Regions from separate parts of the Stappia indica genome, predicted to be linked through region 2. Evidence: riboswitches for the same ligand, from Rfam matches in the RefSeq annotation. Region 2 holds a riboswitch; the other holds the start of a gene.
The links. Region 2 has a riboswitch for cobalamin ahead of GH266_RS23100 (DUF1636 family protein). Riboswitches for the same ligand answer to the same signal wherever they lie in the genome.
Positions count from the first base shown of each region.

Region 1: it holds a riboswitch for cobalamin, as region 2 does, so the genes downstream of both, cobU (bifunctional adenosylcobinamide kinase/adenosylcobinamide-phosphate guanylyltransferase) here and GH266_RS23100 (DUF1636 family protein) in region 2, are expected to answer to the same signal.

Region 1 covers NZ_CP046908.1:4,827,027-4,832,136, forward strand. Annotated here, with positions in the region: gene GH266_RS22140 (methyl-accepting chemotaxis protein) at 1-101, shown strand, start outside; gene GH266_RS22145 (VOC family protein) at 250-1,161, shown strand; gene GH266_RS22150 (MarR family winged helix-turn-helix transcriptional regulator) at 1,189-1,692, opposite strand; gene GH266_RS22155 (cupin domain-containing protein) at 1,833-2,213, shown strand; gene GH266_RS22160 (DUF4287 domain-containing protein) at 2,230-2,451, shown strand; gene GH266_RS22165 (TspO/MBR family protein) at 2,609-3,082, shown strand; tRNA gene GH266_RS22170 (tRNA-Asn) at 3,162-3,236, opposite strand; cobalamin riboswitch at 3,449-3,674, shown strand; gene cobU (bifunctional adenosylcobinamide kinase/adenosylcobinamide-phosphate guanylyltransferase) at 3,800-4,375, shown strand; gene cobW (cobalamin biosynthesis protein CobW) at 4,372-5,110, shown strand, end outside.
Region 2 covers NZ_CP046908.1:5,084,842-5,089,951, forward strand. Annotated here, with positions in the region: gene GH266_RS23080 (Lrp/AsnC family transcriptional regulator) at 1-83, shown strand, start outside; gene GH266_RS23085 (FecCD family ABC transporter permease) at 90-1,067, opposite strand; gene GH266_RS23090 (ABC transporter substrate-binding protein) at 1,071-2,033, opposite strand; gene GH266_RS23095 (ABC transporter ATP-binding protein) at 2,098-2,979, opposite strand; gene GH266_RS23100 (DUF1636 family protein) at 2,976-3,422, opposite strand; cobalamin riboswitch at 3,539-3,787, opposite strand; gene GH266_RS23105 (GTP-binding protein) at 4,104-5,110, opposite strand, start outside.

The sequences.
Region 1 (5,110 bases), 260 kb from region 2:
AGGCCGCGACCGTGCGCGAGCTCTCGCGCACGGTGCATCGCGAGGCGGGCAACCTGAGAAGCTCGGTGCGCGACTTCCTCGCCCGCTTCGACGCGGCCTGATACCGGGCTGCACGGGGCGATACCCATTGTTCGCGTTTCGTGAACGATACTGTGAGGGAGCGGCGGATTGTAATTGCGCCGCGTGAGGCGCACATTCGAGGTCACAGACTGCGGGCGTTCCGTCCCGCGTTAAGACCTGGAGACAGTCATGTCCGCCACCACCCTCGATAGCCGGACCGGCGACACCCGGACCGGCGCGCAGGCCGACCGTTTCGACATGGCCGCAGCGCCGATGCGCGTCGGCGTCGTGACGCTTGCGGTGCGCGACGGCGCGCGCGTCGCCGCCTTCTATCGCGATGTGCTGGGCCTTGAAGACCTCGGCACGGACGGCGCCGATGCGCTGCTCGGCGCCGGCGGGGTGCCGCTGCTGCGCCTGCGCGGCGATGCCGGCCTCGAGATCGCGCCGCGCTCGGAAGCTGGGCTGTTCCACACGGCCTTCCTGCTGCCGACGCGCGCCGACCTTGGCCGCTGGCTCGCCTTCGCCGCCGCGCGCGGCCTGCGCCTGCAGGGCGCCTCCGACCACAAGGTGAGCGAGGCGGTCTATCTCGCCGACCCGGAAGGCAACGGCATCGAGATCTATGCCGACCGCGCTCCGTTCGCCTGGACCGATGCGTCCGGAGCCATCGTCATGTCGACGGACCCGCTGGATGCGCCCTCGCTGCTGGCCTCCGCGGGGGGCACGCAGTGGCAGGGCGCGCCGGCCGGCACCCTCGTCGGCCATGTGCACCTGCAGGTCGGGGCCACCGATACGGCCGACGCCTTCTATGCTGGGCTGCTCGGCTTCGACATCGCCGCGCGCTATCCCGGCGCAAGCTTCTACGGCTCGGGCGGCTATCACCACCAGCTGGCCGGCAACATCTGGAACAGCCGGGGCGCGGGACCGCGCAAAGCCGGCCGCACCGGCCTTGCCGAACTGGAGATCGTGCTGCGTGAGGCCGGCCGGGCCGGGGCCATCGCCGATGCGGCGCGCAAGGCGGGGTGGGAACTGGACGGGGAGGGGAGCGACGGCCTCGTCATCGCCGACCCCTGGAGCACGCGGCTGCGCCTGACCGCGGCCTGAGGCCGGGGCGAAGGAGGGCGGGGCCGCTCAGGCCTTGGCCTCCGCGGCCTCGATCTCTTCCAGAAGCGCACGCAGCAACCCGGCCAGCGCCTCGCGCTCAGTCGGGGCAAGGCTTGCGAGATACCGCGCCTCGTTCGCCATGTCCGCCCGGAACGCCTCTTCCGCCAGCGAGATCCCGGCCGGCGTCAGCACGACCTCGAGGCTGCGTCCGTCGCTCGCCGATTTCTCGCGCGCGACCAGCCCCGCCTTTTCCAGCCGCGCCAGCCGATGGGTCAGCCCGCCCGAGGAGATCATCAGCGTCGAATAGAGCTCCGTCGGCGTCAGCCGGTAGGGTGGGCCGGAGCGGCGCAAAGTCGAGATGACGTCGAACTCGCCGCGGTCGAGGCCGAAGCCCGCGAAGGTCTTCTCGATGCTGCCGCCGGCCAGCAGCGTCAGCCGCCGCGCGCGGCCGAGGATGGCCATCGGCTCGGTGTCGAGATCCGGCAGCTCCCGCGCCCACTGCGCCCTCAGCCTGTCCACATGATCCGCCATGGCATCTCCCGCTCTGCGTCACTGCCGCCGCTCGAAGGCGGCCGCACGGCTCAGTCTCTCGATATCAAGATATTTATCTTGACGCAAAGACAAATCTCCGGAAGTATCTTCACGTCAAGATAAATGGAGGAGAGATTGTCATGACAGTCGGTGCTCACGCCAATGTCGATGTGGCCGGACGGCCCGATATCTCGGTGCGCCGCCATCGGTCGCCGGCTCCGGGCGAAAGCCCGACGGTGCGTTTCGAGGGGAAGGATTACGGCTCGCCGGTTTCCATGTTCGTCACCGACAGCGCGCCGGGCACCGGGTCGCAGCTGCATGTCCATCCCTATCGCGAAACCTGGGTGGTGCGGAAAGGCGAGGCGGAGTTCCTGGTCGGCGGCGAGCGGCTGTGCGCCTCTGCCGGGGACATCGTCGTTGCGCCGGCCGATGTGCCGCACCGCTATCTCAATGTCGGAACCGGCCAGCTGGAGCTGGTCTGCATCCATCCGTCCGACACGATCCGCCAGCAGGATCTTTAGACAAAGGAAATCAGCCATGTCGTCGACCGACAGCAAGCCGCCGGTGAAGGGGCCGGCCTCCTACTTTCCCTCCATCGAGAAAAAATACGGCCGTCCCATCGCCGAATGGAAAGATCTGATCCGTTCGCAATCCGGCCTGAAACACATGGAACTGGTGGCCTGGCTGAAGGCGACGCACGGGCTCGGGCACGGCCACGCCAATGCGCTGGTCGCCCATACGCTCGCCGAGGAGACGTGAGGGCGGGCGCTGTCTTGCGCGTCCGGCCGAACCTGTCAGACTCGCGAAGGGTCTCGCGCCCCGAATGAGGGAACTTGGCCAGGCCGCGGCGCGTTGGCCTCGGAGGAGGGGCTCGGTCCCCGAATGTGATTTTTCGCGAAATGTCGAGGCAAAGCTCATGGATGCGTCCACCCTGCCGGCTCTTTTCGGGTTTCTGGCAGCCTGTTTTCTCGCCGCCCTGACCGGGGCGCTGTTCCGCCCCGGCGAGTGGTACGAGCAGCTGAAGAAGCCGTCCTGGCGACCGCCCAACAAGCTGTTCGCGCCGGTCTGGACGGTGCTCTACGTGATGATCGCGGTGTCCGGCTGGCTGGTCTGGCGCGAGGCGGGCTTTGCAGGTGCCGCCCTGCCGTTCACCGTCTACGGCATCCAGCTGGTGCTCAACGGCATCTGGACGCCGCTGTTCTTCGGCCTGCACCGCCCGGACCTCGGCATGATCGACATCGTGCTGGTGTGGCTGTCGATTGTCGCGACGATTCTACTGTTCTGGCCGTTGCACATGCTCGCAGCGCTGCTGCTCGTGCCCTATCTCGCCTGGGTCACCTTCGCCGCCGCGCTGAACTTCTCGATCTGGCAGCTGAACCGGGAGGGGTGAGGGCAACGCAAATCACCGCGCGGCGCGATGCGTCGTGCGGTGGCAGCAGATCGGATATTTGGAAGAATTGGAGAAGGAGTGGCTCCCCGGGCCGGATTCGAACCAGCGACCAAGCGGTTAACAGCCGCTTGCTCTACCACTGAGCTACCGGGGATCACAAGTCACGCGGGGCAGCTGCACCGCGTCGGTGGCAGGCGTATAGCAAACTGCGCCGCCGCTTGCCAAGCCCTTTGTCGCAAAACTTTTCCACAGTCGGAGCGCGCCGCGGGTATCGGGGCTTTTTCGCCTGCGTCGGCAAATGCTCCGCAGCGGAAGGCATGCAAGGCCTTTCCGCCTCGCTGCTGGACGCGGGCCCCTTCGGCAGGCTATGAGTCGTCATCCTCCGGTCCTTTCTGACGGACGAAGTCCGATGAAAGGGGAAAGTCGGAATGCGGTGGGGGAGGACCCAAATCGGGCTCCCGAATCCGCAGCTGCCCCCGCAACTGTGAGCGGCGAGCCTTCCTGCGTGAACCACTGGGCCTTTCGGTCCGGGAAGGGCAGGGCGAGGCATTGACCCGCGAGCCAGGAGACGAGCCGGATCATCCGGACCCTTTCTCAAGGGCCCGGCCCGAAACGTCACGCGCCGTCGGGTGGACGGCAGGAGGCCAGAATGTTCCCGTTGAAGGGCGCCCGCCGCTTCAGCTCTCCCGGCATATCCAGCCGCGGGGAGACCTGCGCGTGAGCGATGCTCCCGCATCCGGTTCTGTACAGGTCACGGCCCGCACCGTGCTGGTGACGGGCGGCGCACGCTCGGGCAAGAGCCTTTATGCCGAAGGGCTGGTGAACGCGTCGCAGCGCGAGCGCGTCTATGTCGCCACCTGCACGCCCTTCGACGACGAGATGCACCAGCGCATCGACCGCCACCGCGACCAGCGGGGCGAGGGCTGGCGCACCATCGAGGAGCCGCGCGATCTGACCGGCGTCATCGCCGCCGAAAGCACGGAGGGGCGCGCCATCCTCGTCGATTGCCTGACGCTGTGGCTCAGCAACCTCATATTCGCCGAGGCCGATCCGGAAGCGGAAACGGCCCGGCTCGCCGGGGCGCTGCGTGCCGCGCCCGGCCCCGTCGTTCTCGTCACCAACGAGGTCGGCTCGGGCATCGTGCCCGACAACGCGCTCGCCCGCCGCTTTCGCGACGAGCAGGGTCGCCTCAATCGCCGCATCGCGGAACTCGCCGATGTAGCGGTGCTTGTCGCCGCCGGCCTGCCGCTCGTTCTCAAGCCATCCCACCTCCAGCCGGAGATCCGTCTATGACCGCTTCCACGCCCCGCACTGCCGGCAAGATCCCGGCCACCATCGTCACCGGCTTCCTGGGGGCCGGCAAGACGACCCTGCTCTCCAACCTGCTGCGCGAGGCGAAGGGCAAGCGCATCGCCCTCATCGTCAACGAGTTCGGCGACATGGGCTTCGACGGCTCTCTGGTTGACGGCTGCGCCGATCCGGACTGCGCCGCGGAAGAGGTGGTGGAACTGACCAACGGCTGCATCTGCTGCACCGTCGCCGACGATTTCCTCCCCACCATGGAAATGCTGATCGCCCGTGACGAGGCGCCGGACCACATCGTCATCGAGACCTCGGGCCTTGCCCTGCCGCAGCCGCTGGTGCGCGCCTTTTCCTGGCCGAGCGTCCGGAACCGGGTGACGGTGGACGCGGTGGTGACGGTGGTGGATGTGGCGGCCGTCGCCGAAGGGCGGGTGACGGGCGACGAGGTGGCGCTGGCCGCGCAGCGCGCCGCCGACGAGGCGCTGGACCACGACAGCCCGGTGGAGGAACTGTTCGAGGACCAGCTGGTCTGCGCCGATCTCGTCGTGCTGAACAAGGCCGATCTCGTCGACGCGGCGACGCTGGAGCGCGTGCGCGCCGAGGTCGCCGGCCGGGTTCGCGCGGCGGTGGAGATCGTTGCGGCGGAAAAGGGCATGCTCGCCGCCGACGTGCTGCTCGGCCGGATGAGCGCCTCGGAAGAGGACATGCACGGGCGCGAGAGCCATC
Region 2 (5,110 bases):
TCCCGATCCCGGGCCTGCGCCATTCCAAGTCGAGCTTCTCGCTGCGCTGCCTGAAGAAGGTGACGTCCTGCGTGCCCGGTTGATCAGCCCTATGGCTCGCGGGTCAGCAGGGCCAGCACGAAGACCGCGCCCAGCGACGTGGTGACGATGCCGATGGGCAGTTCCTGCGGCGCCAGCAGGGTGCGCGCGGCGATGTCGCTGACCAGCAGCAGCGCGGCGCCGGTGAGCGCGGCCACCGGCACGAAGCGCCCGTGCATCGGCCCGGCAAGCGCGCGGGCGATATGCGGCACCATCAGCCCGACGAAGCCGATGACGCCGCTGATCGACACGAAGGCGGCCGTTGCGAAGGCGCACACCAGAAAGGTCGTCCGTCGCAGCGCCACCACGTCGACGCCGAGCGTGCGCGCGGTGTCCTCGCCGGCCAGCAGCGCGTCGAAATTGCGGTGGCGAAAGAAGGCGAAGGCGAGGATCGCGGCAAGGCCGAGGGCCGCGATCGGCAACAGGTCCCAGCGGGCAAGGCCGAGCCCGCCCAGCGTCCAGAACAGCACGGAATGGGCGGCCCGCTGGTCGCCGGCAAAGACCAGGTAGTTGGTCAGCGCCATGAACAGGAACGAGACCGCAAGCCCCGCCAGCACCAGCCGTGCCGGCCCCCGGTCGCCGAGCCGGGCGATCAGCGCCAGCACGATCACCGAGGCGGCCATGCCGCCGGCAAAGGCGGCGAGCGGCAGCGTCCACAGGCCGAGAAGATCGCCGGTGACGGTGATCACCAGCACCGCCCCGGCCGCCGCGCCCGAGGACAGGCCGAACAGGAACGGATCGGCCAGGTCGTTGCGCGTCGTCGTCTGCAGCAGGCAGCCGACCGTGCCGAGCCCGGCCCCAACCAGCAGCGCCAGCAGCGCCCGCGGCAGGCGCAGGTCCATGACGATGCGCGCCGTCGGCCCGTCGCCGCCGGCCAGCGCGTCGATCACCGCGCGCACCGGCAGCGGCGTCGAGCCGATGGCAACGGCGGCCACCAGCAGCGCGATGACCGCGAGCAGGCTTACCGTCAGGACCAGCGCCAGCCGCATGGCTCAGAACGCCTCCGGATGCATCGCTCGGGCGAGCCGCTCGATGCCCTCGATGTTCGCCGGTCCCGGCGTCAGTTCCTCATAGCGCAGAGGCAGATAGCGGGCGTTCTTCACAGCTTCGGTCTGGCTCATCACCGGATGGGCTTCCAGGAAGGCGCGCAGCTTGTCCGCCCCGCCGCCGTCCTGGTAGTCGAGCAGGATGATGAACTGCGGGTCGGCCGCCGCCACCGCCTCCCACGAGGTGGTGCCCCAGCTGGTCTCCATTTCGGCGGTGACGTTGCGCCCGCCGGCCGCCTCGATCATTGCCGTCGGCATGGCGAAGCGCCCGGCGGTGAAGGGCTTGTCCTCGCCGGAATCGTAGAGGAACACCTTCATCTCGCGGTTCTCGCCGATGCGCGCGGCGAGCTCCGCCATCCGCGCTTTCCAGCCGTCCACCAGCGCCTGCGCCTCGGTCTCCTTGCCGAAGATCGTGCCGAGCCGCAGCATGTCGCCATAGAGCAGGTCGAGCGAGGCTTTGGGCCGCGCCTTGTCCAGATGGACGCAGCTTTCGGTGAGGATCAGCGTCTTGATGCCGTGCGGCGCCAGCGTGTCGGGGGTAACGTCGCCGCCCGGCTTCATGCCGTAATACCAGCCGGCGAAGAACAGATCCGGATCGGCGGCAACGAGATTTTCCAGCGTCGGATATTTCGGCGCGATCTCGGGGATGTCGCCGCGCTTGCGGTCGAACGCCTCGCTGGTCTTGTACCAGCCGCTGATGCCGCTGACGCCGACCATGCGGTCCTGCAGGCCGAGCGCGAAGGCCATCTCGCTCATGTTGATGTCCTGCACCACGATGCGTTCGGGCGCCGCCTCGAAGGTCAGCGGCGTCCCGCAATTGTCGACGGTGACGGGAAAGGCGAGGGCCGGCGCGGCGAAGGCCATCGCGGCGGCGAACAGGGACAGGCGCTTGAGGCCGGAACGGGTCATGGGGGACAGACTCCTGGTGAGGATGAAAAACCGTGAAAACTCTGGAAAAAGGTGAGGGCGCGGCTCAGCCGCGCGTTGCCACCGCACGCAGATGCGGAGCACCGGGTGCGGCTGGTCGGGGTGCCTCTCCCGGCAGGGTTGCGGCGCCGAACCGCCCTTCGATCGGGATGTCCAGCACGCTGATCTGGCGGGCCTCGACCGGATGCTGCATCCGGTGCATGTCGACGCTGAAGACCGCGCGCACCCGCTCGCTCGACAGCACCTCGACCGGGTGGCCGTGGGCGACCAGCCGTCCGTCCTGGATCAGCGCCACATGGCTGGCGAAGGCTTCGATCAGGGTGAGGTCGTGCAGGGCCGCCACCACGGTGATGCCGAGGCCGGAGACGAGGCTGAGCAGCTCGCCGCGCGCCAGCGGATCGAGATGGTTGGTCGGCTCGTCCAGCACCAGGATGCGCGGGCGCTGGCAGACGGCGCGGGCGATCTTCGCCCGCTGGCGTTCGCCGCCGGAGATCTCGCCCATGCGCCGGCCGGCAAACCGCGTCAGGTCGGCCAGCGCCAGCGCCTCGTCGGTCGCCCTGGTGCTCGCCTCGCGCCCGCCGGTGCGGTGATGCGGCAGCTGGCCGAGCGAGACATATTGCGAGACGGTCAGCCGGTCGCAGCTTTCCTCGCTCTGGCCGACATAGGCGATGATGCGGGCGCGCTCGGTGATAGGCACGTCGCGATACGGCTTGCCGCCGAGCCGCATCTCGCCGCCGGTCGGTTCGCTCAGCCCGGCGATCAGCCGGATCAGCGTCGACTTGCCGGCACCATTGGGCCCGGCGACGACGAGGATCTCGCCGTCATGCACATGCAGCGTCAGGTCGGAGAGGAGCGCATCCGCGCCGCGCGGCCGGTAGCCGACCTTTTGCAGCTCCAGCACCACCGGGGTTCCGCTGTGATGGCTCATGCGCTGTCCCTCCGCCCCGGCACTCCGGGGGCGAAAGCGGGCAGGGCGGGCATGCGCGCCAGCGTCTTGCCCTTCAGCCCGTCCGGGCGCTGCAGCGAGGAGCACCAGCCGTCCTCGAGCTCGGCATATTGCCGGGCGAAGGCGACAAGCGTCTCCACGTCGCGCGCCGGCTCGATGTCGCCAAAGAGATAGCTCGCCTTGCACTCGGCCTGATAGGCGACCGTGCAGGGGCGCGAGCAGCCGGCCATGCAGGCCGCGCCCTCAACGCTCACATGCGCCAGACCGTTTTCGGCAAGCGCCGCGTTCAGGGTCTCGATGAGGTCCGCACCCGGGCGCGCGCGCGTTTCCGGGTCCCGGCAGGTGGTGCATACGGTGATGCAGTGCCGGCGCATTTCAGGCGCTGCCTCCATGCGGCGTTCGCCGAGCGCGAGATCATGCGCCATGGCGCTGCCCCGCGCGTTCGGCCGCAAGGTTCGGCAGGCTGCGGACAAAGACCCTGGATGGGCGGAAGATGGAATCGTTGCGTGTCATGGCTACCTTCCCGGAACACCCCGTCCGGTCGTCGTTGCGGGAGATGGCAGGTCTCCTGGCTCGCGGGTCCGGCCCGGCCGCGCCTTCCCGCCCGGCTTCGGGCAGTGGCATCGTGCGGCTGGGCCTGGGCCATTCGTCCGGTAAAGGACGTCGGCCCCGGCCGCTTACAGTTGCGGGGGCAGCCACGGTCTCGGCCCCTGATGGGTACGCCTCACCGTGTTCCCTTTTCATGCCTCTGGCGGTTCGGCCGTCGGCAACCATCGCCGCCAAACTGGCAGATGACGGGGACCGCTTCAAGGCCAATCACCCAAAGCCATCGTCGCTGGTTCAGGTCGTGGACTCATAATTGTGCCGGAAACGGCGTCCGGTCGGGCAAAGATATGCCAGGAGGATCGCGAGGGCCGGGGCAGGTCCCCCGGCCGAGCGGTCCGACGCCGCAGATCGCAGCTCGACCGACGCCCTTCGGGTATGCCGGAACCCGCCGGCAACAGCGTCGCAAACCCTTGAAAACCTGATGGTTTCCTGCGGTCTTGCTTCTTGTATCCGATCGGGTTCGGGCATACCGTTTCTCGTCAGAATTATGAGTTCACGACCTAGGCCGCCGCGCTGCCCCAGGCGGGGAAGGGGTCGTCGAGCCCGGTCCAGCGCTCCGGATGGAAGCCGGTGTCGGCGACCAGTGCCGCGTCGAGCTCGGCCCGGATCGCCGCTTCATCCATGCCGGCGGTGCCGATGAAGACGATCTCCTGCCGCCGGTCGCCCCACACGGGATGCATGTAGGGCTCCATCGCCCGCCGCCAGTCGGGCGACTCGGGCCAGTGCTGGCGCGGCACCGCCGACCACCACAATCCGCGCTTTTCGGTGGTGACGAAGGCGCCGGCCTGGCTGATCTCGCCGACGAACTGCGGCCGCGTCGCCAGCCAGAAGAAGCCCTTGGCGCGGATCACCCCCGGCCAGCTCTTGTGCACGAAGCGGCTCAGCGCGCGCGGGGCGAAGGGCCGGCGCGCCCGGTAGACGAAGGAGCGGATGCCGTATTCCTCCGTTTCCGGCACATGGTCGGCAAAGCCGTTCAGCTCCTTGAACCACAGCGGATGTTCATGCGCCTTTTCGAAGTCGAAACGGCCGGTGCCCAGCACGTCGCGCAAGGGGACCGCCGAGCGGTCGGTTTCCATCACCACCGCGTCCGGGTTCAGACCGCGCACGATCTGGCGCGCGGCTGCAAGGTCCTGCGGGCGGGCATCGCTCACCTTGTTGAGGATGATCGTGTCGGCGAACTCGATCTGGTCGACGAGCAGGTCGACCAGCGTGCGCTCGTCCTCCTCGCCGAGCGATTCTCCCCGCTCTGTGAGGAAGTCGGTGGAGCCGTAGTCCTTCAGGAGGCTTGCCGCATCCACCACCGTCACCATCGAGTCGAGCCGCGCCACGTCGCTCAGGCTCTCGCCCTCCTCGTCACGGAACTCGAAGGTCGAGGCGACCGGCAGCGGCTCGGAAATGCCGGTGGATTCGATCACCAGGTGGTCGAAGCGGCCTTCTGTCGCCAGCGCCTGCACCTCGCGCAACAGGTCCTCGCGCAGCGTGCAGCAGATGCAGCCATTGGTCATCT